DNA from 3 places in the Microbacterium sp. ABRD28 genome. Region 2 is predicted to be linked to each of the others. Evidence: predicted binding sites of a transcription regulator. Region 2 holds the regulator's gene; each other region holds the start of a gene.

Evidence for each region. Region 2 encodes LexA, which represses DNA repair genes until DNA is damaged. Its sites were predicted from a motif close to TCGAACANNTGTTCGA; they were not measured.
Region 1: imuA' (DnaE2-dependent mutagenesis accessory factor ImuA') is a predicted target of LexA. The motif match lies at 3,617-3,632, and genes of this name have one in related genera.
Region 3: DT073_RS03605 (Rv2578c family radical SAM protein) is a predicted target of LexA. The motif match lies at 5,568-5,583, and genes of this name have one in related genera.

What each region holds. Positions count from the first base shown of each region.
Region 1 is NZ_CP031015.1:2,676,619-2,684,363, forward strand. It holds gene DT073_RS12905 (error-prone DNA polymerase) at 1-1,303, opposite strand, end outside; gene DT073_RS12910 (DNA polymerase Y family protein) at 1,325-2,893, opposite strand; gene imuA' (DnaE2-dependent mutagenesis accessory factor ImuA') at 2,893-3,606, opposite strand; gene DT073_RS12920 (endo-1,4-beta-xylanase) at 3,709-4,977, opposite strand; gene DT073_RS12925 (HNH endonuclease) at 5,053-5,550, opposite strand; gene DT073_RS12930 (M23 family metallopeptidase) at 5,904-6,785, opposite strand; gene DT073_RS12935 (iron-dependent transcriptional repressor DtxR) at 6,994-7,710, opposite strand.
Region 2 is NZ_CP031015.1:1,674,155-1,681,899, forward strand. It holds gene dapF (diaminopimelate epimerase) at 1-640, shown strand, start outside; gene DT073_RS08085 (class I SAM-dependent methyltransferase) at 651-1,292, opposite strand; gene hflX (GTPase HflX) at 1,415-2,950, shown strand; gene DT073_RS08095 (dipeptidyl-peptidase 5) at 2,977-4,956, opposite strand; gene lexA (transcriptional repressor LexA) at 5,036-5,710, opposite strand; gene DT073_RS08105 (LysM peptidoglycan-binding domain-containing protein) at 6,011-6,376, shown strand; gene DT073_RS08110 (histidinol-phosphate transaminase) at 6,408-7,502, shown strand; gene hisB (imidazoleglycerol-phosphate dehydratase HisB) at 7,499-7,745, shown strand, end outside.
Region 3 is NZ_CP031015.1:706,554-714,298, reverse strand. It holds gene DT073_RS03630 (ABC transporter ATP-binding protein) at 1-1,043, shown strand, start outside; gene DT073_RS03625 (energy-coupling factor transporter transmembrane component T) at 1,040-1,876, shown strand; gene DT073_RS03620 (acyl-CoA dehydrogenase family protein) at 2,092-3,255, opposite strand; gene DT073_RS03615 (bacteriorhodopsin) at 3,418-4,164, opposite strand; gene DT073_RS03610 (M15 family metallopeptidase) at 4,328-5,482, opposite strand; gene DT073_RS03605 (Rv2578c family radical SAM protein) at 5,592-6,728, shown strand; gene DT073_RS03600 (DEAD/DEAH box helicase) at 6,797-7,745, opposite strand, start outside.

The DNA of each region.
Region 1 (7,745 bases), 1.0 Mb from region 2:
CGACGGCGGTGATGTCGAGCAGGTAGCAGACCGCGCTGTTGGCGGCAGACCCACGACCCTGACAGAGGATGCCGCGGCGCCGCGCCTCTTGCACGATGCCGTGCACGATGAGGAAGTAGCCGGGGAAGTCCTTGGTCTCGATGACCTGCAGCTCGCGCTCGATGCGGGCGCGGTTGTCGGCCGACAGGTCGGGATACTTGCGGGGAACGGCCTCCCAGACCAGGTGCCGCAGCCACGACATCGGCGTGTGCCCTTCGGGCACCTTCTGTCGCGGCAGCGCCGGGCGCGCGCGACGCAGCGGGAAGGCGAGCTCGTCGGCGAGCTCCACCGTGCGCGCCACCGCTCCGGGGTACCGGGCGAAGCGCTCGGCCATCTCGGCGCCCGAACGCAGGTGAGCCGCGGCATGGGCGGGCAGCCATCCGTCGAGCTCGTCGAGCCCTCGGCGCGCGCGGATCGCGGCGACGGCGGCGGCGAGCCGTGCCCGTTCGGGGGCGGCGTAGTGGACGTTGTTCGAGGCCAGGATGGGCAGGCCGCGTTCCCGGGCGAGGGCGGCGAGGACGTCGTTGTCGCGGGTGTCGGTCGGATTGCCGTGATCCGTCAGCTCCACGTTCACCGCCTCCGGGCCGAACAGCGCTACGAGGCGGTCGAGCGCCGCCGCGGCGCCCGCCGGTCCTTCCTCGGCGAGCGCGCGGCGAACCGCGCCCTTGCGGCATCCGGTGAGGATCGCCCAGTGCCCGTCGGCCCGCGCCGACAGCTCGTCGAGATCGTAGACAGGGCGTCCCTTCTCCGACCCCGCGAGCTGGGCTCGCGTGAGGGCGGCGGCGAGCCGGTGATAGCCCTCCTCCCCGCGGGCGAGCACCAGCAGGTGCGACCCCTCGGGGTCGGCGTCTCCTGCCCGCGACGGCGTGGGCGCCCGATCGTCGAAACCGAGCGACAGCTCTGCTCCGAACACGGTCTTCACCTGCAGGTTCTCGGCGGCCTCGGCGAACCGCACGATCCCGTAGAACCCGTCGTGGTCGGTGACGGCCAGGGCATGGAGGCCGAGACGCTCGGCTTCCTCTGCCAGCTCCTCCGGAGAAGACGCGCCGTCGAGGAACGAGAACGACGAGTGCGCATGCAGCTCGGCATAGGGCACCGTCTCCGCGGGCCGTTCGATGGCGGGCGGGACATAGGGGCCCCGCTTGTGCGACCAGGCGGGACTGTCTCCCCCGTCGGCCCCCGCGGGGATGTTGCGCGGTCGACGCCGGTCGCTGAGGACGCGCTCGAGCTCCGACCAGGGGACGCCAGGATTGTTGAAGCCCATCAGCGGCTCCGTCCGCATCGATCAGTCATAGCGACCCTCGGCGATCCACGTCCCGCCCACGCAGACCAGCAGCCAGGCGGTGCGGTCGGCGTCGACCACCTGGAACCGGTGCGCACGACGGCTGCGGGCGGCATCCCACGTGCGCTCCACGATCGGCCAGGGACCCGCCCACTCCCTGATCGCCCGGGGGCGCCCCGACTCCACCAGCACCGAGGGCGTCGCCGTCATCCGATCGCGCTCGTCGACGGCGACCGGCCCTCCCTCCCCGGTGACGACCTGCACCGGCACCGGCTCGGGGAAGACGGTGCCCGGGAGGGGGTCGGGAAGGCTCCCCGGCCAGGGGCGGGTGCGCTCCGCGGTCACGACGGTGCGGTCTCCCCAGGGCACGAGCACCTGGCGCTCGGTGAGCCACCGCCCCCCTCCCACCTCGGCCGTCATCACGCCGCGATGGCCGAGCATCGCCTGCACGCGGGAGAGGACATGGTGGACCCGCTCGTCGGTCCCGGCGCCGAACATCGCCGGGGCGTGGTGCGAGGCGGCGTCCACCGCCTCGGGTGAGATGCGCACGAGCGCCACGCCGCTGGCCAGCACTCCCCCGCCGTCGCCGGTGGCCTCTTCGGCGAGCTGCCATCTGACCCGGTCCACGACCGCCGCCGCATCGAAGGAGTTCGGATGGAGCCAGACCCGCTCGCTGCGCTCTCCGCGGTCTCCGGTGAGCTCGACCCGCAATTCGGTGCAGACGAGGTCGATCGCGCCGAGACGCGAGATGAACTCGTCGGCCGCGATGCGCAGGGCGAACGCCACCTGCTCGGCGATCTCGAGGGGCGGTTCGAAGGCGACCTCGCGATGCAGCTCGGGAGGAGGCACGCGCGGCTCGACGGGACGCGAATCCAGACCCGACGCCAGGCGGTGCAGCCGCATGCCCGGCTCGCCCAGCCGTTCCCGCACCCGCTCGGAGTCGAGACGGCTGAAGTCGCCGAGCGTCTGCACCCCCAGGCGCGCCAGCAGCGCCACGACATCGGGATCGGCGAGGGCGGTGATCGGAAGAGGCGCGAGGAAGCCCGCCGCACCCCCGGTGGGAACGACCGAGACCGGATCGGAGGCGCGGGTGATGCGCGCGGCCTGTTCGGCGGTGAAGGGGCCGTCGGCGATGCCCGCGCGCACGTCGGCGACGCCCTGCGCACGGACCGTGCTCACGAGCACGCGGGCGGCCTCGGTCTCGCCCCCGTAGTACCGGGCAGGCCCGCGGGCGCGCAGCGCGCACAGACCCGGGCGGATGATCTGCACCCCCGGCGCCCGCTCCTCCAGCGCCGCCACCAGCGGCGCGAACGCGCGGTGATCGCGGGCGTCGTCGGCGTCGACCACGCGCAGTCCCGGGCACCGGGACTGCGCGTCCCGGCGACGCTGTCCGCGGCGGACCCCCTCGGCACGGGCCGTCGCCGAGCAGGCGGTCACCATCCCCCCGGCGATGATGGCCACCGGGGCGTCCTCGGCGACCGGAGCGGAGCCGGCGGCGTCCCGCGCCAGCGCCGCCACGGGCCAATCCGGGAACCACAGCACGAGGCTGCGCACCGGGGCGTCGGAGCGCATCAGCCGACGGCCTCGAGACGGGGAAGAGCCGGGACCGCCGATGCCGCCGAGCGGACGGCGCCGACGCCACCGTCGGCCGCGGGAAGGCTCATCCGCGCGCGCCGGGGCATCGGCCACCGCCGGCTGCGCACATCGATCGTGACCTCGCGCGCCGCCAGGTACCCGTGTCCTCGCCCCACCCCCGACCACTCCGGGTCGGCGAGATCCAGCGAGGCCTCGGCCTGAGGCCACGGCCCCTGCACCAGCAGCACCGCTGCGCGATCACGCAGGCGCGCCCCCAGCCGAGACACCTCGGCATCCGCCGCTCTGGCCGCCGGGCGCACCGCGACCACCGGGATGACCTCGGCGAGGGTCGCGGCGACCGCCAGCCACCGCGGGCCGGGATCGGGCACGAGGACGAGATGGGACAGATCCACGCCCGCGCTCTCGGCGGCTTCGACGCCGAAATCGGGCATGCCCACCACGGCGCACCAGGTGCCGTCCTGCGAGGGACCGGCCAGCAGCGCCGCCAGCAGCGAGGCGGAGCGGGTGAGCGAGTAGGCCGATCCGGTGCGCAGCCCTCCCCCAGGCAGGATGCCGGTCAACGGGGCGAGGACCGGCAGCACCGGGGCATCCATCCGGCGCCCCTGCACACGTTCGAGTTGCGCGCGGAGGCGATGCACTTCACCGCGAACCTCGTCGCGGGTCGTCTCGCTCTGCACGATCGCCCTCACCTCCACAGGGTAGAACATGTGTTCTACGAACTCAACGCCTGTGGTGAGCGTAAGAGGGGCCTCCGACATCCTCAGCGCGGGGAAACGCGGAGGATGTTCGAATCACGGGTGCGTCGGCGACATCCGGATCGTCTCTGCGAGCGCGTCCCTGCCGATGCCGAGCGGCACCGGCGGATCCCCCGCCACGCTCACCTCGTAGTCGCCCCGGAAGCCTGTGACGCGCACGCGCCCGTCGGCGTCGGTGCGCACGGTCGCCCGCGACACCCACCACTCGTCCGCGATCATCCGGTGCAGTGCGTCGTACGCGGGCTTCGGTGAGCCGTCGGCGCGGACCAGCCCGCCGGGCGCCCCCAGCCACATGCCGCGGTCGCTGAATCCCCAGAAGGTGATGGCCTCGACCGCCGGATGCGACACGAGCGACCGGTAGTGCCGTTCGATCTCGTCGGCCTGCCGGGCCTCCCCCTCCGGTGTCGACGGCCAGTGGTCGACCCGGTAATCGTTGAGGTCGTCGATCTCAGGAGGCATCAGGTCGCCGGACAGCAGGGTCGTCTCGGTGAAGTGCAGCGGCAGACCGAACCGGGCGAAGCGGTCGGCGACCTCGAGGATCTCCTCCTCTCCGCGGTACCCCTGGTGCATGTGCGTCTGCAACCCGATCGCATCCGGGCGGATGCCCGCATCCAGCATCTCGTCGATGACGCGCTCGTACGCCGGCGACAGATCGAAGTCGTTCACGAGCAGAAAGGCGTTCGGGTTGGCCTCTCGCGCCTCCTCGAAGGCCAGCCGCAGCATCGCCAGGCGGCCGCGATCCTTCGCCAGCCTCGTGATGCCGTTGTCGCCGTTGTCGAAGACCGGCATGATCACCGTCTCGTTGATGGCGTCCCAGGTGTCGACGATCCCCGCGAAATCGGCGACGTCGCGGCGGATGCGCTCGCGCTGCGCGCGCTCGATCTCGTCGAGCTCGAGGTCGAGCAGCCAGGGCGCAGTCACGGTGTGCCAGACGAGCGGATGCCCCTTCAGCGTCACACCGCGTTGTCGCAGCCACTGCGCGGTCCGGCGCATCTCGGCCGTGCGCGGAGCGCCGCGGGTCGGCTCGAACCTCCCCCAGTAGAACGGAAGGGTCGCGGCGTTGTGGATCTGCAGCCAGAGCTCGGCCTCTGCCGCCGTCAGCTGCCACTCCCCGGTCAGGTCCTCGTCGTCACCGACGTCGAATCCGGTGTTGCCGAAGGCGAACTCGTGACGAGTCTGGATGATCGTGACCTCGGCGTTCGCGATCGGCTCGTCGTCGACACCGACGACCGTGACGACGGCCTCACCGAGGCGGTGTGCGGGAACGGTGCCGAGGGCGACGGCGGGTGGCGCGACAGTGTGCATCCGTCGATGCTACGAACCGCGCGGTTCAGCGCCGCCATGCCGGCGCTCTTTTCGAAAGAGCTTGCGCCGCGGCGCTCAGGCCGCCAGGGCCAGATACGGCTCCCACCGGGGGTCGGAGCGCTCGGTGCCGCGCACCGTCCACTGCCCGCCCCGCGGTGGCTGCGGGGTGATGCGCAGCTCCCACGCCATCTCTTGCGGCGTGCGATCGCCCTTGACGTTGTTGCAGCGCAGGCAGCAGGCCACGAGGTTCTCCCACGAGTCCGCTCCGCCCCGCGATCGCGGCAGGATGTGATCGATCGTCGACGCGGTCTTTCCGCAGTACCCGCAGCGGTGCCCGTCGCGGCGCAGCACGCCCCGTCGGGTGACCGGCACGCGCCGGGCTCCCGGGACGCGCACATATCTGGTCAGGAGGATGACCGCGGGGCGATCGTACGCCCCGGTCGCCCCCCAGACCGGTTCGTCGTGGATGTGCTCCACGACGGTGGCCTTGTCGTTCATCACGAGCACGAGCGCCCGCTTGAACGACACGACGGCCAGGGGCTCGTAGCCCGCGTTCAGCACCAGAGTGCGCATTCCTGTTCCCCTCGAATGGCCGGGACGGCTTTCACGGTTATTCGACTCGTGACGTTTCGAGGGGCTGAGGGCATGAAAAAAGGCGCTGTCTACAGACAGCGCCTTGGCGCCACGGTCACACCGTGGCCTCCATCGACATGATGCCGAAGGACGAGCAGGCCCAACGCATCCATGGTTCGGATACGTGGTGCGCCGTCCATCGGCTCCCTCCGCTTCTCTAGAGCGTCAGCTGACCTCAGGCTAATGCACGCGACACGCCCGGGGGTTCAGCGACGTGAACATCGTGTGACGTGTCGACGAACGACGCGGGCGCCGGGATCTCTCCCGGCGCCCGCGTCATTCAGTGCTGTGCGTCATCCCGCGTTGGCGAGCAGCCATTCGTAGGAGTCGACGACGGAGCCGTTGATGTAGGTCTCGAAGTGCAGGTGGCAGGCGGTCGAGCGCCCGGTGCTGCCCACGAGGCCGATGATCTGACCGGCCGAGACGGTCTGGCCGGCCTGGACGGCGCGGCTGCCGTAGGTCATGTGGCCGTAGAGCGTGGACACGCGCTGGCCGTTGATGACGTGGTCGATGGTGACGGCGACGCCGTAGCCGCCGTAGCTCTCCTGCGAGACACGGACCACGCCGGCCGCTGCGGCGAACAGCGGCTCGCCGCAGGGAGCGAGCATGTCGGTTCCCATGTGGGCGCCGCCGCGCGCGAACGTGCGGTCGCCGACGGTGAAGCCCGAGAGCGGCCAGCGCACCTCGCCGGTGCCCGGGGCCACCATGGTGAGGTCGACGTTGGCACGGGAGCCCGACGAAGACGACGACGACGCCGCCGCCGACGCAGCGAGTTCGGCCGCGATGCGCGCACGCTCAGCGGCGGCCTCCTCGGCCTTCTTCTTCTCGATCTCCTCCGCGGTGGTGGCGGAGTAGCTGCTGCGGGAGAGTTCCGCCGCGCCCGCGTCGGAGGCGACCACGAGCGACTGGGCGTCGTCGACGGCCACCTGCTGCAGCGTCATCGGATCGGCGGTGGCACTCTCGACCGCGGCGTAGGCGGGCAGCGCCACGGTGGCGATCAGCCCACCCACCATCGTCAGGATGACGAGGGTGCGCGCGGGCTTGCGGCCCGTTCGGGGCCGTCTGCTCTTGGGCGGAGCGGTCACCACCGGGCGGGCGGTCGTGACGGATGTCGTGCGGGCCGAGGCCTTGCGTCGGGTGCGGTCTCGGCGTTCCAGCCCCGGTCCGTCGGTCACCGATGGAGACTCGGGGGTGTTCTGATGATCGGCCATTGTCCTCCGGCGCCTCCGCGCGGTCTGCGCTGGCTCGTCGACACTCAGTGTGGGGGCACGATGTGCGGGGCGGGCCGCGTGAACGACGAGCCGATGAGGCAATTCACGCGGAGTCCGTCGGCGGGCTTCTCGCCTGTGGACCCTCAGAGGCTACCCGAAGGTAACGAATAAGTCACGTTGCGAGGATCTGGACCTCGTCGTCGACGAGGAAGATGTGCGATGCCACCTCGACGGGAAGCTCCAGCGCTTCGTCGTTGTCGTCCATCTCCACGAGCACGTAACCCTCGCTGTAGCGGTAGCTGCCGGTGCCGCCGGGAACGACGCCGGCCGCCTTCAGCTGCTGCAGCAGTTCGGGGTCGACCTGGGCGGGCTCCGCCAGGCGCCGCACCGTGCCGCGCAACGGACCTCCTGCCGCGTTGAGCTTGGTCACCAGCCCGATGACGCCCTGTTCGAAGGTGTTCGCCGGGACGTCTCCCAGCTGGTCGAGCCCGGGGATGGGGTTGCCGTACGGAGACTCCGTGGGGTGGCCGAGCAGCTCGACGAGACGCCGTTCGACCTGCTCGCTCATGACGTGCTCCCAGCGGCAGGCCTCTTCATGGACGTAGGCCCAGTCCAGCCCGATGACGTCGGAGAGCAGCCGTTCGGCCAGACGATGCTTGCGCATCACGTCGACGGCCTTCTGACGCCCCGCATCGGTCAGCTCGAGCCGGCGGTCTTCGGACACGACGACCAGACCGTCGCGCTCCATCCGCCCCACCGTCTGCGACACCGTCGGGCCCGAGTGACCGAGGCGCTCGGAGATGCGCGCACGCAGCGGCACGATCCGCTCCTCCTCGAGCTCGAGGATGGTCCGCAGGTACATCTCGGTGGTGTCGATGAGGTCTGTCATGTGGCGGTGTCCTCGCGGGTCTCAGGGGCGTTTCC
Region 2 (7,745 bases):
GGACTACCGCAACGCCGACGGCTCGGCGGCGGAGATGTGCGGAAACGGCATCCGCGTGTTCGCCCGCTACCTCGAAGACGCCGGGCTGGCGCGCTTCGACGGCTCCGTCCTCATCGGCACGCGAGCGGGAGTGAAGACGCTCACCCGCAGCGAACTCGGCTACGAGGTCGACCTCGGCGCATGGTCGGTGGAGCCCGAGGAGACCCTTGTTCGCGCGCGCGGACTGGACATCCCGCGGCCGGGGCTCGGCATCGACGTCGGCAATCCGCACGTCGTGGTGGCGCTGCAGTCCGAGAGTGAGCTCGAGCGACTGGATCTCGCCGTTCGCCCGATGCTCCACCCCGACCCGCCGGCCGGCGCGAACATCGAGTTCGTCGTCCCCGCCGACCCGCTCGTGCGCGATGGGGTGGGGGTCATCCGGATGCGGGTGTTCGAACGAGGAGTGGGCGAGACCCTCAGCTGCGGCACGGGGGTCGCCGCGGCGGCGCTCGCGGTCCGGCACTGGGCGGGCCGAGGTGCACCCGATCGCTGGAGCGTGCAGGTGCCCGGCGGCACGCTCGCGGTGCGCGTCGTGGAGGAGCGGGTCCTGCTGTCGGGTCCGGCTGCGCTGGTCTTCACCGGCGAGATCACCCTCGCCTGATCGCGACGGGTCAGGGCAGCGCGATCGGCCCGGTCGGCGGCATGCCGTGGCGGCGTACCCGGATGACCCGGAATCCCCGCCCGGTGGCGGCGCGATGCACGGAGAACCCGGGCTCGAGCGTCGCTGCCAGCCATCGCTGCAGTGAATCCGAACCGAGGTTGCGCTGGACGACGAGCCAGGCGTCGGACCGCTCGTCCAGCCGAGGGATCCATCGCTCCAGCAGACCGTGGAGCTCGGATTTCCCGACGCGGATCGGGGGGTTCGATCGGATGGTGCGGAAACCGATGTCATCGGGAACATCGTCGGGCGTCGCGGCGTTGACGTTGTCGAGCCCCAGGGACTGGGCGTTGCGACGCACCAGATCCAGGGCCCGTTCGTTGACGTCGACCGCCCACACGGTGGCGTGCGGCGAGGTCATCGCGAGAGACAACGCGATCGGTCCCCACCCGCACCCGAGATCGAGCAGATTGCCGCCCGGCGGTGAGGGCGGCGTATTGGCGAGCAGGACCGCAGTCCCACCGTCCAACCGGTCGGGGCTGAACACCCCTCCCGCGGTGGTGACCTCCACCTCCCGGCCGGCGAGCAGCACCCGTATCCGACGCAGATTCTCGGGGCTGGCGGGCGACGCGCTGAAATAGTGGTCGCTCCCCATGGCTGTCGAGCGTAGCGGAGGTGGTCTCCGGCGCGGGAGGCTAGAGTCGACGAATCCCTTTCCGCAGACGGATGTCCCGCCCGACGCCTGCACCACATACGCGGATCATCCGGAAGGACCCCATGACAGAACAGATCCCCACCGACGACGCCGTCGACCCGGTCGACCGTGTGCTCGCTCGCGCGGAGACGCGCAGCGGCGCGCGGACCACGACCTTCACCGACGCCGGATCGCGCGCCCTCGCGCCCGCCCAGGCGCTCCAGGATGCCTCGACGGTCGTCTCCGACGATTCGGACGGAGACCAGTGGGATCGCGAGGAGCGCGCGGCGCTGCGCCGCGTACCCGGGCTCTCGACCGAGCTCGAAGACGTCACCGAGGTCGAGTACCGACAGCTGCGTCTGGAGAATGTCGTGCTGGTGGGCGTTCATCCCCAGGGTGAACAGGAGGAGGCGGAGAACTCGCTGCGCGAACTGGCCGCCCTCGCCGAGACGGCGGGCGCCGTCGTGCTCGACGGCGTGCTCCAGCGTCGCCCGAACCCCGACCCGGCGACCTACGTCGGACGCGGCAAGGCCGAAGAACTGCGCGACATCGTCGCCGCCGCCGGTGCTGACACCGTCGTGGCCGACGCCGAACTGGCCCCGAGCCAGCGGCGCGCACTCGAGGATGTCGTGAAGGTGAAGGTGATCGATCGGACCGCCGTCATCCTCGACATCTTCAGCCAGCACGCCAAGAGCCGCGAGGGCAAGGCCCAGGTCGAGCTCGCCCAGCTCGAGTACCTGCTCCCGCGACTGCGCGGGTGGGGTGAATCGATGAGCCGACAGGCCGGTGGCCAGGTCGGTGCCGCCGGAGCAGGAATGGGGTCACGCGGTCCTGGTGAGACCAAGATCGAACTCGACCGGCGCCGCATCCGCACGCGCATGGCGCACCTCCGGCGGCAGATCCGTCAGTTCGCCCCTGCGCGCGATGCCAAGCGGGCCGAACGCAAACGGAACACGATCCCGTCGGTGGCCATCGCGGGGTACACCAACGCCGGGAAGTCCAGCCTCCTGAACAGGCTGACGCGCGCGGGCGTGCTCGTCGAGAACGCGCTGTTCGCGACACTTGATGCCACCGTGCGCCGCTCGGAGACATCAGACGGCCGGGTCTACACGATCTCCGACACCGTCGGATTCGTTCGGAACCTCCCGCACCAGCTCGTCGAGGCGTTCCGCTCCACCCTGGAGGAGGTCGGCGGCGCCGATGTGATCGTGCACGTCGTCGACGGCGCCCACCCCGATCCGGGCGCACAGCTGCAGACGGTGCGAGACGTGATCGGCGATGTCGGTGCGCGCGACACCCGCGAGATCGTGGTGTTCAACAAGGCCGACCTCGTCGACGCCGACACCCGGCTGGTGCTGCGCGGCCTCGTGCCCGACGCGCACTTCGTGTCCTCGCGCACGGGCGAGGGAATCGAGGAGCTGCGCGCGGCCATCGAAGACGCCTTGCCGCTGCCTGCTGTCGAGGTGCAGGCTGTGGTCCCCTACGATCGCGGTGACTTGGTGTCGGCCGCGCACGATTCCGGTCTCATCCTCAGCGAGGAGCACAGGGCGGAGGGAACCTACCTCCACGTCCACGTCGGTGAGCGGCTCGCTGCCGAACTCGCACCGTTCCGAATCTGACGGCTCGCAGAACCCCTGCGACCAGTTCAGCTGGTCGGCTCGAGGTCGAGCGGCGAGACGTCCGCCGGGGTGAAACCGAAGGCGGCGCCCAAGAAGGCGAGCTCTGTGCGCACCATGTCGACGACGGTCTCGCTGCGGCGGAATCCGTGCCCTTCACCGGGGTAGAGGACGTAGGCGTGGGGCACGCCTCCGGCGCGCAGCGCATCGCGGATGGCTTCGGATTGCGAGGGCGGAACCACGGCGTCCTCCTCTCCCTGCAGCAGCAGCACAGGAGTCTGGATGCGGTGGGCGTGGGTCAGCGGTGAACGCTCCAGGTAGACCGCCTCGCTGGCGGGAAGCGGGCCGATGAGGCCATCGAGGTAGCGCGATTCGAAGTCGTGCGTCTCGGACGCGAGCAGGCGGGCATCGGCCACGCCGTACCGCGAGATGCCGGCGCCGAATGCATCGGAGGCGACCAGCGCCCCGAGCACCGTCCAGCCTCCTGCCGATCCGCCGGCGATCGCGATGCGGGCGGGGTCGGCGGTTCCGTCCGCAGCGAGGAAACGGGCGATGTCGACGACGTCGTCGACATCGACGACGCCCCAGCGGCCGCGCAGACGTTCGCGGTATTCGCGACCGAAACCGCTCGAGCCTCCGTAATTGACCTCGACCACGCCGATCCCACGCGAGGTCAGGAAGAGCGTCTTCGGGCTGACCACACCGGGGGCGTGAGCGGTCGGACCGCCGTGGACGAGCACGACGTACGGGGGAAGGGCGTCTTCGGGTCCCTTCACCTCCGGGTGGGTCGGGGGGAACTCGACCGCATGGACGACGCCATGGCGCCCGTCGACGGTGAATCGTCGGGGCCGGGGCACCCATGCGGACAAGCCGTCGTCTTGCCAGCGGCCGCCTGTCAGAAGGTGGACGCCCGGTCGCGACGGCTCGCGCAGATCGATGCGCCACAGCCCCGCGGGAGCGTCTTCCGGGCTCCCTGACACGAGGACGTCGGTGCCTTCTGCGTCCTCCACAAGGAGGTTGCCCACCGCCGGAACAGGGATGCCGGTGACCACGCCGCCTGACGAGATGTGGACGAGCTCGTCGCTGCCGCGCGTGCGCACGGCGGCGACACCGTCGGCGAGCGGCGCGAACCACCGTGATCCGAGCACCCACAGCGGACCTCCGGTGTCGCGTTCATCCGGGGCGATCATCTCCGGCCGGTCTTCCGCGGGACCGAGACGGTGAAGGTTCCAGAACCCGCTCGCGTCGTCGGCGTAGAGGAGGGCGCCGTCGGCCGTCCATTCGGGCTGGAGAGCGGCGGAGGTGCCTCCGGCGACGCGTCGCCCCGCAGGTTCTCCGTCGTCGAGTCGGCGTACTCGGACCTCGGCCCGGTCCCAGGGCATGTGGGGGTGATCCCACGCGAGCCACGCGAGAGCGGATCCGTCGGGGGAGAGCGCAGGCTGCGCGACGAAGTCGCTCCCCGCCGTCAACGAGATCACGCGGTCGATGTCGTCGGCGGCCGACCCGTCGAGAGGGATCTCGACGATGTCGTGGCTGACGGCCTCACCGACGACCTCTCGGACCGCGAGCAGCCGCCCCCGGGACACACGGAGACCCCCGAGCGCCTGCCCCGACACGGCGGGTGTGAGTGGTGTGGGAGCCGACCCCGGAGTGAGGAGCCACACCCGCTGATCCGACTTCTCCACGAAGACGAGCCCGCCATCGGCGGTGGCACTCCATGCGCCGCCGCCGTACTCATGGACACGCGAGCGGACATTCCAGGGAGCGGGAAGCAGCGTGTCGACCTGTGAGCCCGGGACGGGCGCCCGCGGTGCGCGTCGCACGGTCGTTCGCCCCTGCTCTTCGGGGACCGTCTCGGCCCACCAGATCTCCTCCCCGACGAATCGAGCGCCGTCCAGCCGCGGCGAGGCGGCAGCCACCGCGTCCGCCGTGACGCGTGAGGGCCAGGTGCCGAACGGGAGCGTGCGGACGGGGGCGGACGCGGAGTCGTGAGGAAGAGGCTCGACCATGCGTCCACGTTACGGGCCCCCACGTTGCGGCCCGCCGCATCGCTACGGGCCCCACGTCGTCGGGGGGCCCCGACGTCTGTCAGACCGCGCGAAGGATCGCGACGACCTTGCCCAGAATGATCGCCTCGTCGCCCAGGATGGGTTCGAACGCGGTGTTGCGGGGGAGCAGCCACGTGTGGCCGTCACGCTGACGGAACGTCTTGACGGTCGCCTCTCCGTCCAGCATGGCAGCCACGATCTCGCCGTTCTCGGCCGTCCCCTGCGCACGCACGACGACCCAGTCGCCGTCGCAGATGGCCGCGTCGATCATCGAATCGCCGGCGACCTTCAGCATGAACAGTTCGCCCTTGCCGACCAGCTGTCGGGGGAGGGGGAAGACTTCCTCGACCTGCTGATCCGCCGTGATCGGGACACCCGCGGCGATCCGTCCGACCAGCGGGACGAGCGCGGCGTCCCCCACGGCCGGGGTGCGGTCGGCGGGGTTCTCCGCGGCGGTGCCGGGGAGGTCGATGAGCACCTCCATGGCCCGGGTCTTGCCGGGGTCGCGCCGGAGGTATCCGCTTAACTCGAGCTGATTGAGCTGATGGGTGACGCTGGACAGCGACTTCAGGCCGACGGCGTCGCCGATCTCGCGCATGCTCGGCGGATAGCCGTGGCGGGCGATCGAGCGCTGGATCACCTCGAGGATGGCCATCTGCTTGTCGCTCAGGCTCTTGCGCCGCCGCGTCTGCGGCTTGGTGTTCGGCTCGCTCATGTCTGCTCCTGTCTCCCCGGAATCCCGCCCCGGTCCTCCGTGACGTGATCGTCGCGTCTTCGAATGTCGGAGGTCGGTGGTGAGGTGTCCTCGTCGAAACCGTATCCGGTTCCGATCGGCGTCCACCGGACCTCGCTCGCGTGTCGCGTTCGATCGTTCGACGGATTCCGACCCGCTTGACAGCATTTCACATCGAAGATAGCTTCGGAAGAGAGGTTCGCATCCACCCGTCCCGGCCGACGGGTGGATGCGAACCCAGACCCGAAACGACACCGGCTGAGCCGGGAACGGGAGCACATCATGAGCGCGATCACGATTTCGACGGGAACCATGACGGGTGCCGCCGCGGCGACCCGGCTGCGGCTGACCGCCCGCGGGCGCCGTGTCCTCGCGACACTCGCCGCGCTGCCCGCCGTCGTCGCGCTGAGCGCGGCGATGATCAGTGGCGGCTCAGCGCTCGCCACTCGCGCCGACGGTGCGCCGGCCGGGGCCTTCGACACCGTCACGGTGCAGGCGGGTGACTCTCTCTGGGCGATCGCCGAGCGCGTGGCCCCTGCCGCCGACCCTCGGGATGTGGTTGCGGCCTTCAGCCGTCTCAACGGCCTCGACGCGGGACTCGTGTCGGCCGGCCAGGAGCTGGCGATCCCCGCGGAGTACGCCGACTGACCCGCAGGCCCGACGGGCGAGGCGCCGTACGATGGGAAGGGTGAGTGCGACGCTCGATGACCTTCCCATCCGCGACGATCTGAGGGGACGGACCCCCTACGGCGCGCCGCAGGCTCAACTGCCCGTGGCGCTGAACGTCAACGAGAACACCCACCCGGTTCCGGCGGAGGTGGCCGACGACATCCTCGACGCTGTGGCGATCGCGCTCCGCGAGGTGAATCGCTACCCCGACCGCGAGTTCACCGGTCTGCGCGAGCACCTGGCCGACTACCTCGGTCACGGCCTGGTCCGGGAGCAGATCTGGGCGGCCAACGGATCGAACGAAGTCCTCCAGCATCTCCTGCAGGCGTTCGCCGGCCCAGGGCGGACCGCCTTCGGATTCGCCCCGACATATTCGATGTACCCCCTGTTGACCCGGGGAACCGGAGCGACCTGGCAGGCGGGCACCCGCGCGCACGATTTCACGGTCTCCGCCGAGTCCGCCGCCGCCCAGGTGGCCGCGGCCCAACCCGATGTGGTGTTCCTGTGCGCTCCGAACAACCCGACGGGTACACCGCTCCCGCTCGAGGTCATCGACGCCGTCTACGGTGCGACGCGCGGCATCGTCATCGTCGACGAGGCCTATGTCGAGTTCGCGCCCCACGACGCCCCGTCCGCCGTGACGCTCCTGCCCGACCGGCCGCGACTGGTGGTCTCGCGCACGATGAGCAAGGCCTTCGCCTTCGCCGGAGCGCGTGTGGGCTACCTCGCCGCGGATCCGGCCGTCATCGACGCGCTTCGCCTGGTGCGCTTGCCGTACCACCTGAGCGCTCTGACCCAGGCTGCCGCGACCGCCGCGCTCCAGCATGCGCCGACGATGCTGCGGATGGTGGATGAGATCGTCGCGCAGCGCGACCGGATCTCGGCGACGGTGTCGGCCCTCGGGTACGAACCGTACGAGTCATGGACGAACTTCGTGCTGTTCGGAGGCGTGTCAGACCCCGCGGCGACATGGCAGGCGCTCTATGACCGGGGCGTGCTGATCCGTGACGTCGGCATCCCGCACCACCTGCGGGTGACGGCCGGCACCGACAAAGAGACCACCGCCTTCTTGGACGCCCTGGCGTCGATAGACTCGGGCGCATGACCCGTCCTGCGCGTACCGCGTCGCTTCGCCGTGCGACCAGTGAGTCCACCGTCGAGCTCGAGCTCGATCTGGACGGGACCGGTCGAAGCAGCATCCAGACCACGGTTCCGTTCTTCGACCACATGCTCACGGCCTTCGCGAAGCACTCCCTGACCGACCTCACCGTCCGTGCCCACGGCGACACCGACATCGACGCTCACCACACGGTGGAGGACACCGCGATCGTCCTCGGCCAGGCCATCC
Region 3 (7,745 bases), 970 kb from region 2:
CCCCGCTCCCCCTGACCCCCGCCGAGCTGACCGCCGCGCTCGACGCCGCACCCTCCCTCGCCCCTGCACCCACGTCCTCGCCCGACCCCATCTCCTCCCCCCTTCAGACGCGGACGATCGGTCGAGACGCGGACGATTCGGGGCGAAACGTCCGCGTCTCAGCCGAATCTCCTCGCCTCGACCGCGAGCTCCGCACAGCCGGCACGCGCCGCGCGCGCCCCGCGACCGCACTCGCAGCCACCCCGGCCGTCGAGGTGCGAGACCTCACCGTCCGCCGGGGCGGCACCGAGGTCCTCCACGGCATCGACCTCGACATCGCCGCGGGGGAATTCGTCGCCATCGTCGGCGCCAACGGCGCCGGCAAGACGACCCTGCTGCAGGCGATCGCGGGCGTCATCCGTCCCCCGAAGGGCAGCGTCACCGTGGGTGGGACGGATGTCGCCCGCGCCGACATCCGCACCCTCGCGCGCCGAGTGGGCTTCGTCTTCCAGAACCCCGAGCACCAGTTCATCACCCACACCGTGTTCGACGAGGTCGCGCACGGGCTGCGCCTGCAGCGACTCCCCGACGACGAGATCCGCGCGCGGACGGCCGAGATCCTCGCGCGCTTCGGCCTGTCTGACAAAGCCGCCACCCACCCGTTCCTCCTCTCCGGCGGCCAGAAGCGTCGCCTGTCGGTCGGCACGGCGCTCGTGACGGGTGCGCCGGTGCTCGCCCTCGACGAGCCGACGTTCGGACAGGACCGCGCCCGGGCCGACGAGCTTCTGGCGCTCCTGGGCGACCTGAACACCTCGGGCACCACGGTCCTCGTCGTCTCGCACGACATGCAGCTCGTCGCCGAGCACGCCCACCGGGTCGTGGTGGTCGACGACGGACGCATCCGCGCCGCAGGCGCGCCCGCCGACATCCTCTCCGACCTCGACCTGCTCGAATCCACGGGCCTCACCGTGCCACCGCTCGCCCGCGCGATGACGGCGCTGCAGCGGCATCCGTCCCTCCGCCGGGTCACCCGCCTGGCCGACCTTCCCGGCGGTGCGCGGTGACGGTCACCGGGCCCGTCACCGCGGCGCAGGCGACCCGCGGCCGGTTCGACCCGTACGCCGATCGCGTCGAGGCGTCGCCGCTGCGGTTCCTGTACGGCATCAATCCGCTCGCTTCGCTCCTCGCGCCGGCGCCGGCGATGATCGGGCTGGTGTTCGTGAGGGATGCCGCGACCCCGGCCGCCTTCCTGGCGCTGGCGTACGCGGTGCTGCTCGTGGGGGTGCGCTTCACGCCGCGCCTCGTCGGATTCCTCGTCGCGATCCCGGCCTTCGCCGCGGTGCTGGCGCTCAGCTTCGCCCTCTGGACCGACCCCGAGCGCGTCGACCACAGCGTCGCGGTCTGGCGGATCGGCGACTGGACCCTCTACGGCGGCGCCCTCGAGGTGGGGGCGGCCACCGGCATGCGGATCGCCGCGATCGTCTCGCTCGCCCTCATCGCCGGGCTGTCGGTCACCGGCCCCGACCTCGTGCGCGCGATGGTGCAGCAGCTGCGGGTGCCGTACCGGATCGCATACACCGCGCTCGCGGCGTTCCGGTTCGTGCCGCGGTTCGGCTACGAACTCGAGGTGATCCGCCAGGCCCATCGCGTTCGCGGCGCGCACGGCGGGCGGGGGCCGTTCGCCGCGGCCCGCCGGTGGATCGGGTACGTCGTACCGCTCCTCGCCGGCGCGATCCGGCACGCCGAGCGGGTCGCGCTGGCGATGGACTCCCGCGCCTTCGGCGCCTACCCCGACCGCACCGAGCGGCACCTCGTGCCGTGGCGCGCGCGCGACACGGTCTTCACGCTGGCGTTCTGGGTCGCAAGCGCCGCACTCTTCACCCTGCTGCCCCGCTGACACCGAGGCCATGCGACCGGCGACGAGTCTGCGCCGCCACCCCACCCCCACGTGCACCTCGCGCCCGCGCCGCAGCGAGCCCTCTCGACGTGCGTCGCAGAATCACGTGCAGGTCGCAGCTTTCCGCGCGAATTCTGCGACGTCGACGCGATTCTGCGACGCGGCGCGGGCGACGCGCGGCGGAGGAGGGTGTGGCGAGGGAGGGATGCCGCGCCTCAGCGCTTGCCGGCGAGCTGACGCCCCACGATCTCGCGCATGATCTCGTTCGTGCCGCCGTAGATGCGGTGCACGCGCGCGTCGAGGAACGCGCGGGCGATCGGGTACTCGGTGATGTAGCCGTATCCGCCGTGCAGCTGTACGCACGCGTCGAGCACGTCCCACTCCCGCTCGGTCGCCCAGAACTTCACCTTCGCGGCCTCTTCCGCGCTGAGCTTGCCGTCGCGGTACGCCAGCAGGGCCCGGTCGATGTAGGCCCACAGGGCGTCGACGGTGGTGGCGACATCCGCCATCTGGAAGCGGGAGTTCTGGAAGTCGATGATCCGCTGCCCGAACGCCTCGCGGCTGCGGGTGTAGTCGAGGGTCCAGTCCAGCGCCGCCTGCGCGGCCGCCGCCCCCGCGACGCCGATCGACAGGCGCTCGAGCGGCAGGTTCATCATGAGCTGGATGAAGCCCTGCCCCTCCTTGCCGCTGATGAGGTTCTCCTCGGGCACGAACACGTCGGTGAACGACAGCTCGGCGGTGTCGTGGCCGTGGAAGCCCATCTTCTGCAGCTTCTTGCCGTGGTCGAAGCCCTCCGACGAGGTCTCGATCAGCAGCAGGCTGAACGCCTCGGGGCGGTTGCCCTCCCCCGTCTTGACGAAGGTGACCACGACGTCGGCGCTCGCGCCGCTGGAGATGAACGTCTTCGCCCCGTTGACGACGTACCCGCCGTCGACCTTCTTCGCGGTGGTGGAGATGCCGCGCAGGTCGCTGCCGGCGCCCGGCTCGCTCATCGCGAGGGCGCCGATGATCTCGCCCGTGGCCATACCCGGCAGCCACTTCTGCTTCTGCGCATCGGTGCCCATGTGCACCAGGTACGGCACGGCGAGGTCGTCCTGGATGCCCAGCGCCCCCGCGAGCGACCCGGCACCCGCAGCGATGACCTCTTCGTTGACGATCGCGCGGAAACGGTAGTCCTGCAGCATCCCGGCGCCGCCGTACTCCTCGGGGACCGAGAGTCCCATCACGCCGGCGTCACCCGCGGCGCGCAGCGTCTCGCGATCGATCTGCCCGTCGGCATCCCACTTCTCCCGCTTGTCGTTCGTGACGTAGCGCTTGCAGAACTCCTTGACGACGTCGCGGAACGCCTCGTGGTCCTCGTCGTAGATGTCGCGCTCCATGAGCGGGCCTCCCTCTCTCGTCTTCGAGTGCGGGTCACGCCGACCCTCAGTGTCACGAGCAAGGGTACTCAGTTTCATGACAGAGCGGATGCCGCGGCCCGGCCGACAACGGACGAGTGCCCCGCGTCCAGGCCGCGGGGCACTCGGGTGGATGTCAGCGGGTCAGAGCTTGCCACCCGGGCTGGCATCGACGACGTCGACGCTGCTCTTCTTCGCCGCACGGACGGCGACGAGACCGAACCCGACCTTGTTAAGCACATCGGCGATGACGTAGATCACCGCGGCGATGCTGATCGCGACGGCGGCGTCGCCTCCGCCGAGCTCGATGAGCTCCTGGATGGCCGTGCCGAGCGGGTAGATCGACCACCCGATGACCACGAACAGCCGCATCACCTGCAGCGCGCCGCGCACGTGGGCGGGAGCGCCCGCCGGCACCTTGACGGTGAAGATCAGGTACACGATGTACAGCCACGCCAGCACCGAGATGATGAAGAAGATCCAGTTCGGCGCCGATCCGGGAACGCCGATCTCACCGAGGTAGCCGAACACGATCATGATGATGTCGGCGACGATGAGCTGCGCCACGAAACCGCGACGCACCGCGCCGGCGATCGCGAGGATGAGGCCGAACTCCACCAGCAGCAGCGGCGTGGTGATGAGCCAGTCGATGTAGCGGAGCGGCAGGGTCGCATCGACCTCCGCCGCTGTGATGTCGCCGCCGGGGAACTGCACGACGTCCTTCATCACGTAGTAGAGGATCGCGGCGACGAGCGTGATGACCGCGGCGTAGCTCGCCACGGATCGGTATTCGGGTTTGAGGTCGTTCCGCTCCATGAAGAACCAGAACGTGCCGGCCGCCATGGCGACGAAACCGAGCATGAAGAACGATTGCACGATGGAGAAATCCATGACCACTCCTTGAGACAACGGCGGCGGGGAAGCCGAAGGGCTCAACGTCGGTGTCGGCCGGTGCTGAGAGGAACCTGGGCGGTTCCTGGATTCATGCTAGAACCGCAATTTGACATCAGGGCGGGACTATAGTAACGATTTCTCGATCCCGAGCGATCGGCGATCAGCCGTAAGTCGGAGCCGCCGGCAGGCCGAAGAACTCCTCTAAAGTGGTGAAGTTGCCTTCGTGCATCGCTCGCGCGATGTCGGGGCCGACATAGCGAAGGTGCCAGGGCTCGGGCGCGTAGCCCGTGACATCCGTCCGCCCCTCCTGGTACCGGACGATCCAGCCGAACTCCCACGCGTGCTCGGCGATCCAGGCCCCCTGCGGCGTGGCGGCGAGGTCGTCGAGGGTGCCGCAGGCCCCATTCGCGCACGGCACGACGTCGGCGGCGAGGCCCGACTGGTGCTCACTGTGACCGGGTCGCGCGCTGACGAGGTCGGCACCCTCCACACCGCGATCGGCGACCTGGACGCCGTACGAGGTCTGCTGCGTGGTGTACGACCGGAAGGCGCTCTGCAGCCCGATCTCGCCCACGCCCGCGGCGGCCGCCGCGGACACCATCGCCGTGAGCGCCGCGGCCGCCTCGGGAGCCAGGGCTCCCTCGCCGAGGTTGCGGACGCCCTCGGGGAAGACGACCGAGCCGGGCGCCCAATCGATCGGGGCGAAGGGGCGGGTCTTGTTGACCACCACCCAGCTGAGGTTCGGGTCGTCGAGCCGCAGGCACGGCGCGGTGCCTGCGGCGACCGCTTCACGGAAAGGCCCGATGCCGCCGACCGCGGAGATCACCGCAGCCTCGTCCAGCGCGGCGAGCGCGGAGGTCACCGCGGGGTCGGCGCACACATCCTGTCCGGCGACCTGCTGCTGCTCGACGACAGGAAGGTCGGTGGCCGGCACGGGCGCGAGGGGTGGCGGGGTGGGCGCCGCCGTCGCCGGGGCGATGAACGCACTGAGCGGAGCGGGAGGTGCGGATGCCTCTGGTGCGGCGGCCGCGGGGGGCGGGGCGTCGGGGGTGAGACCGGTGACCGCAGCGGTGACGCTGGCGCTCGAGCCGAACACGAACGCCGCCACGAGGGCGGCCGTCACGGGCACCGACGGCCAGCGACGGTGGCGCTTTCGCGCGTGGCGCGCCAGGGGGACACCCGGGCCGCCGAGCGAAGACCCCCGGCGCGCCGGCGCCGCCTCGACGCCCGGCGTGCGCACAGCGTCGAGCGCCCGGGCGCGCTCTCTGGCTTCGCGACGGGTGAGGGGAGGAATGTGAGGAGGGGGCGCCTGCACCCCCTCATTCTTCCCGCATGTGCGTCCTGTGGCCACCCCGGCCGGACCATCTTCGATCATCGTCCGCCATGACCTTGACAGAGTTTCGAAGACGTGTTCCCCTGGAATCATGCGATGGCAGGGGCAGCAGTTGGGCGTGGCGGATGCCGCGGCGCTGCCCGGTCTCGAATACCTCAACGGGCTGGTGCGGTCGGTGACGACGCCAGAATTCGCGGGGATCACCTTTCACGAGGTGATGGCGAAGTCGGCGTTGAACCGCGTTCCGGGGTCGTCGGCGATGCCCTTCGACTGGACGATCAATCCCTACCGCGGCTGTTCTCATGCGTGCTCCTACTGCTTCGCGCGGGGAACCCACGAGTACCTCGAGCTCGACGCGGGGAAGGATTTCGACTCGCAGATCGTCGTCAAGATCAACGCGGTGGAGGTGCTGCGACGGGAGCTGGCGAAGTCGACCTGGCTGCGCGACCCGGTGCAACTCGGCACGAACACCGACCCGTACCAGCGGGCCGAGGGCCGCTATCGGCTGATGCCGGGCATCATCGACTCCCTCAGCGCATCGGGGACGCCGTTCTCGATTCTGACCAAGGGCACGCTGCTCCGACGTGATCTGCCGTTGCTGGCCGATGCCGCGGCATCCGTCCCGGTCACCATCGCGATGTCGATCGCCGTCTTCGACGACGCCCTCCAGTCTGCTCTCGAGCCGGGGACGCCGAGCGCTGCGGCGCGGCTCGACACCGTACGGGCGGCGGTGGACGCCGGATTCGCGGTCACGGTGTTCCTCATGCCGATCCTGCCCCACCTGACCGACTCGGTGGCGGCGATCGACGACGCTCTCGGTCGGATCCGCGATGCCGGCGCATCGCGGGTCGTCTACGGTGCCCTGCACCTGCGCCCGGGGGCCAAGGAGTGGTTCCTGCAGTGGCTGGCGCGCGAGCGCCCCGAGCTGGTGTCGTCGTACCGGGGGCTGTACCCGGGGGTCTCGGCGACCGCCCCGAAGGCGTACCGCACGTGGCTCGCGCGCCGCGTCCGCCCGTTGCTGCGCGCGTACCGCCTCGAGGGCGGGGCGGAGGATGACGCGCACCCGCGCGCCACACGGTACGCGGGGCTGGCGGGCGGCCCCGGCGCGGGCGGCATGCCGCTCTCGCACGAGGCCGCCGACCGCGCGCGGCTGGCCGCCACGGTGATGACGACGTCGCGCGGCCGACGTGCCGCCTCTGCGCCGCCGGCGCAGCCGCCCCTCTTCTGAACCTGCCCGCCCTCGCCTCGTCGGCCCCCTCGCTCTGCGCACCGGCCTGAACGCCGGAAGGTCGGGCGTCAGGAAGTGAGGTCGGCGACCGTCGGACGACCGGCGAGGGCCTCGACGACCTCGTCACCGGGACGGGCGTCTTCGAAGGGCGCCTCGATCTCGGCGCGGCTGAGCAGTTCCGACATGCGGCGACGACGCTGACGCGTGACCAGGGTCACGACGGTGCCGGCACGGCCCGCGCGACCCGTACGGCCCGAGCGGTGCAGGTAGGTCTTGTACTCATCGGGCGCGTCGGCCTGGACCACGAGATCGATGTCGTCGACGTGGATGCCGCGCGCGGCGACATCGGTGGCGACGAGCACCCGCACCCGGCCTGAAGTCAGGCGCTCGAGGTTGCGCGTGCGCTTGCCCTGGTTCAGGTCGCCGTGCAGAGCCAGTGCCGGAATCCCCGCGTCGTCGAGTTGCTCGGCGAGCATCTCGGCGTAGGCGCGGGTGCGGGCGAAGACGAGGGTCTTCCCGTCGCGGTCGGCGAGGGCGGTGACGATCTCGGCCTTGTCGCGGTGATCGATCACGAGCACGCGGTGCTCGATCGTGCTGGAGTCCTGGTCTTCGCCGGCGACCTCGTAGACGGCCGGTTCGACGAGGAACTCCTCGACGAGAGCGGCGACCTCACGGTCGAGGGTGGCGGAGAAGAGGAGCTTCTGCGATCCCTCGGCGGTCAGGCGGAGGATCCGCTGCACCGGCTCGAGGAAGCCCAGCTCGCACATGTGGTCGGCCTCGTCGAGGACGGCGATCTTCACCTGCGAGAGGTCGAGCTTGCCCTGCTCCACGAGGTCTTCGATACGTCCGGGGGTGCCGACGATGATGTCGACGCCCTTGCGGAGGGCGCCCACCTGGCGAGCCTGGGGCACGCCGCCGTAGATCTGGGTGGTGAAGAGACCGACGCTGCGCGCCAGCGCCTGCACCGTGCGGTCGATCTGGAGGGCGAGCTCGCGGGTCGGCGCGAGGATCAGCGCC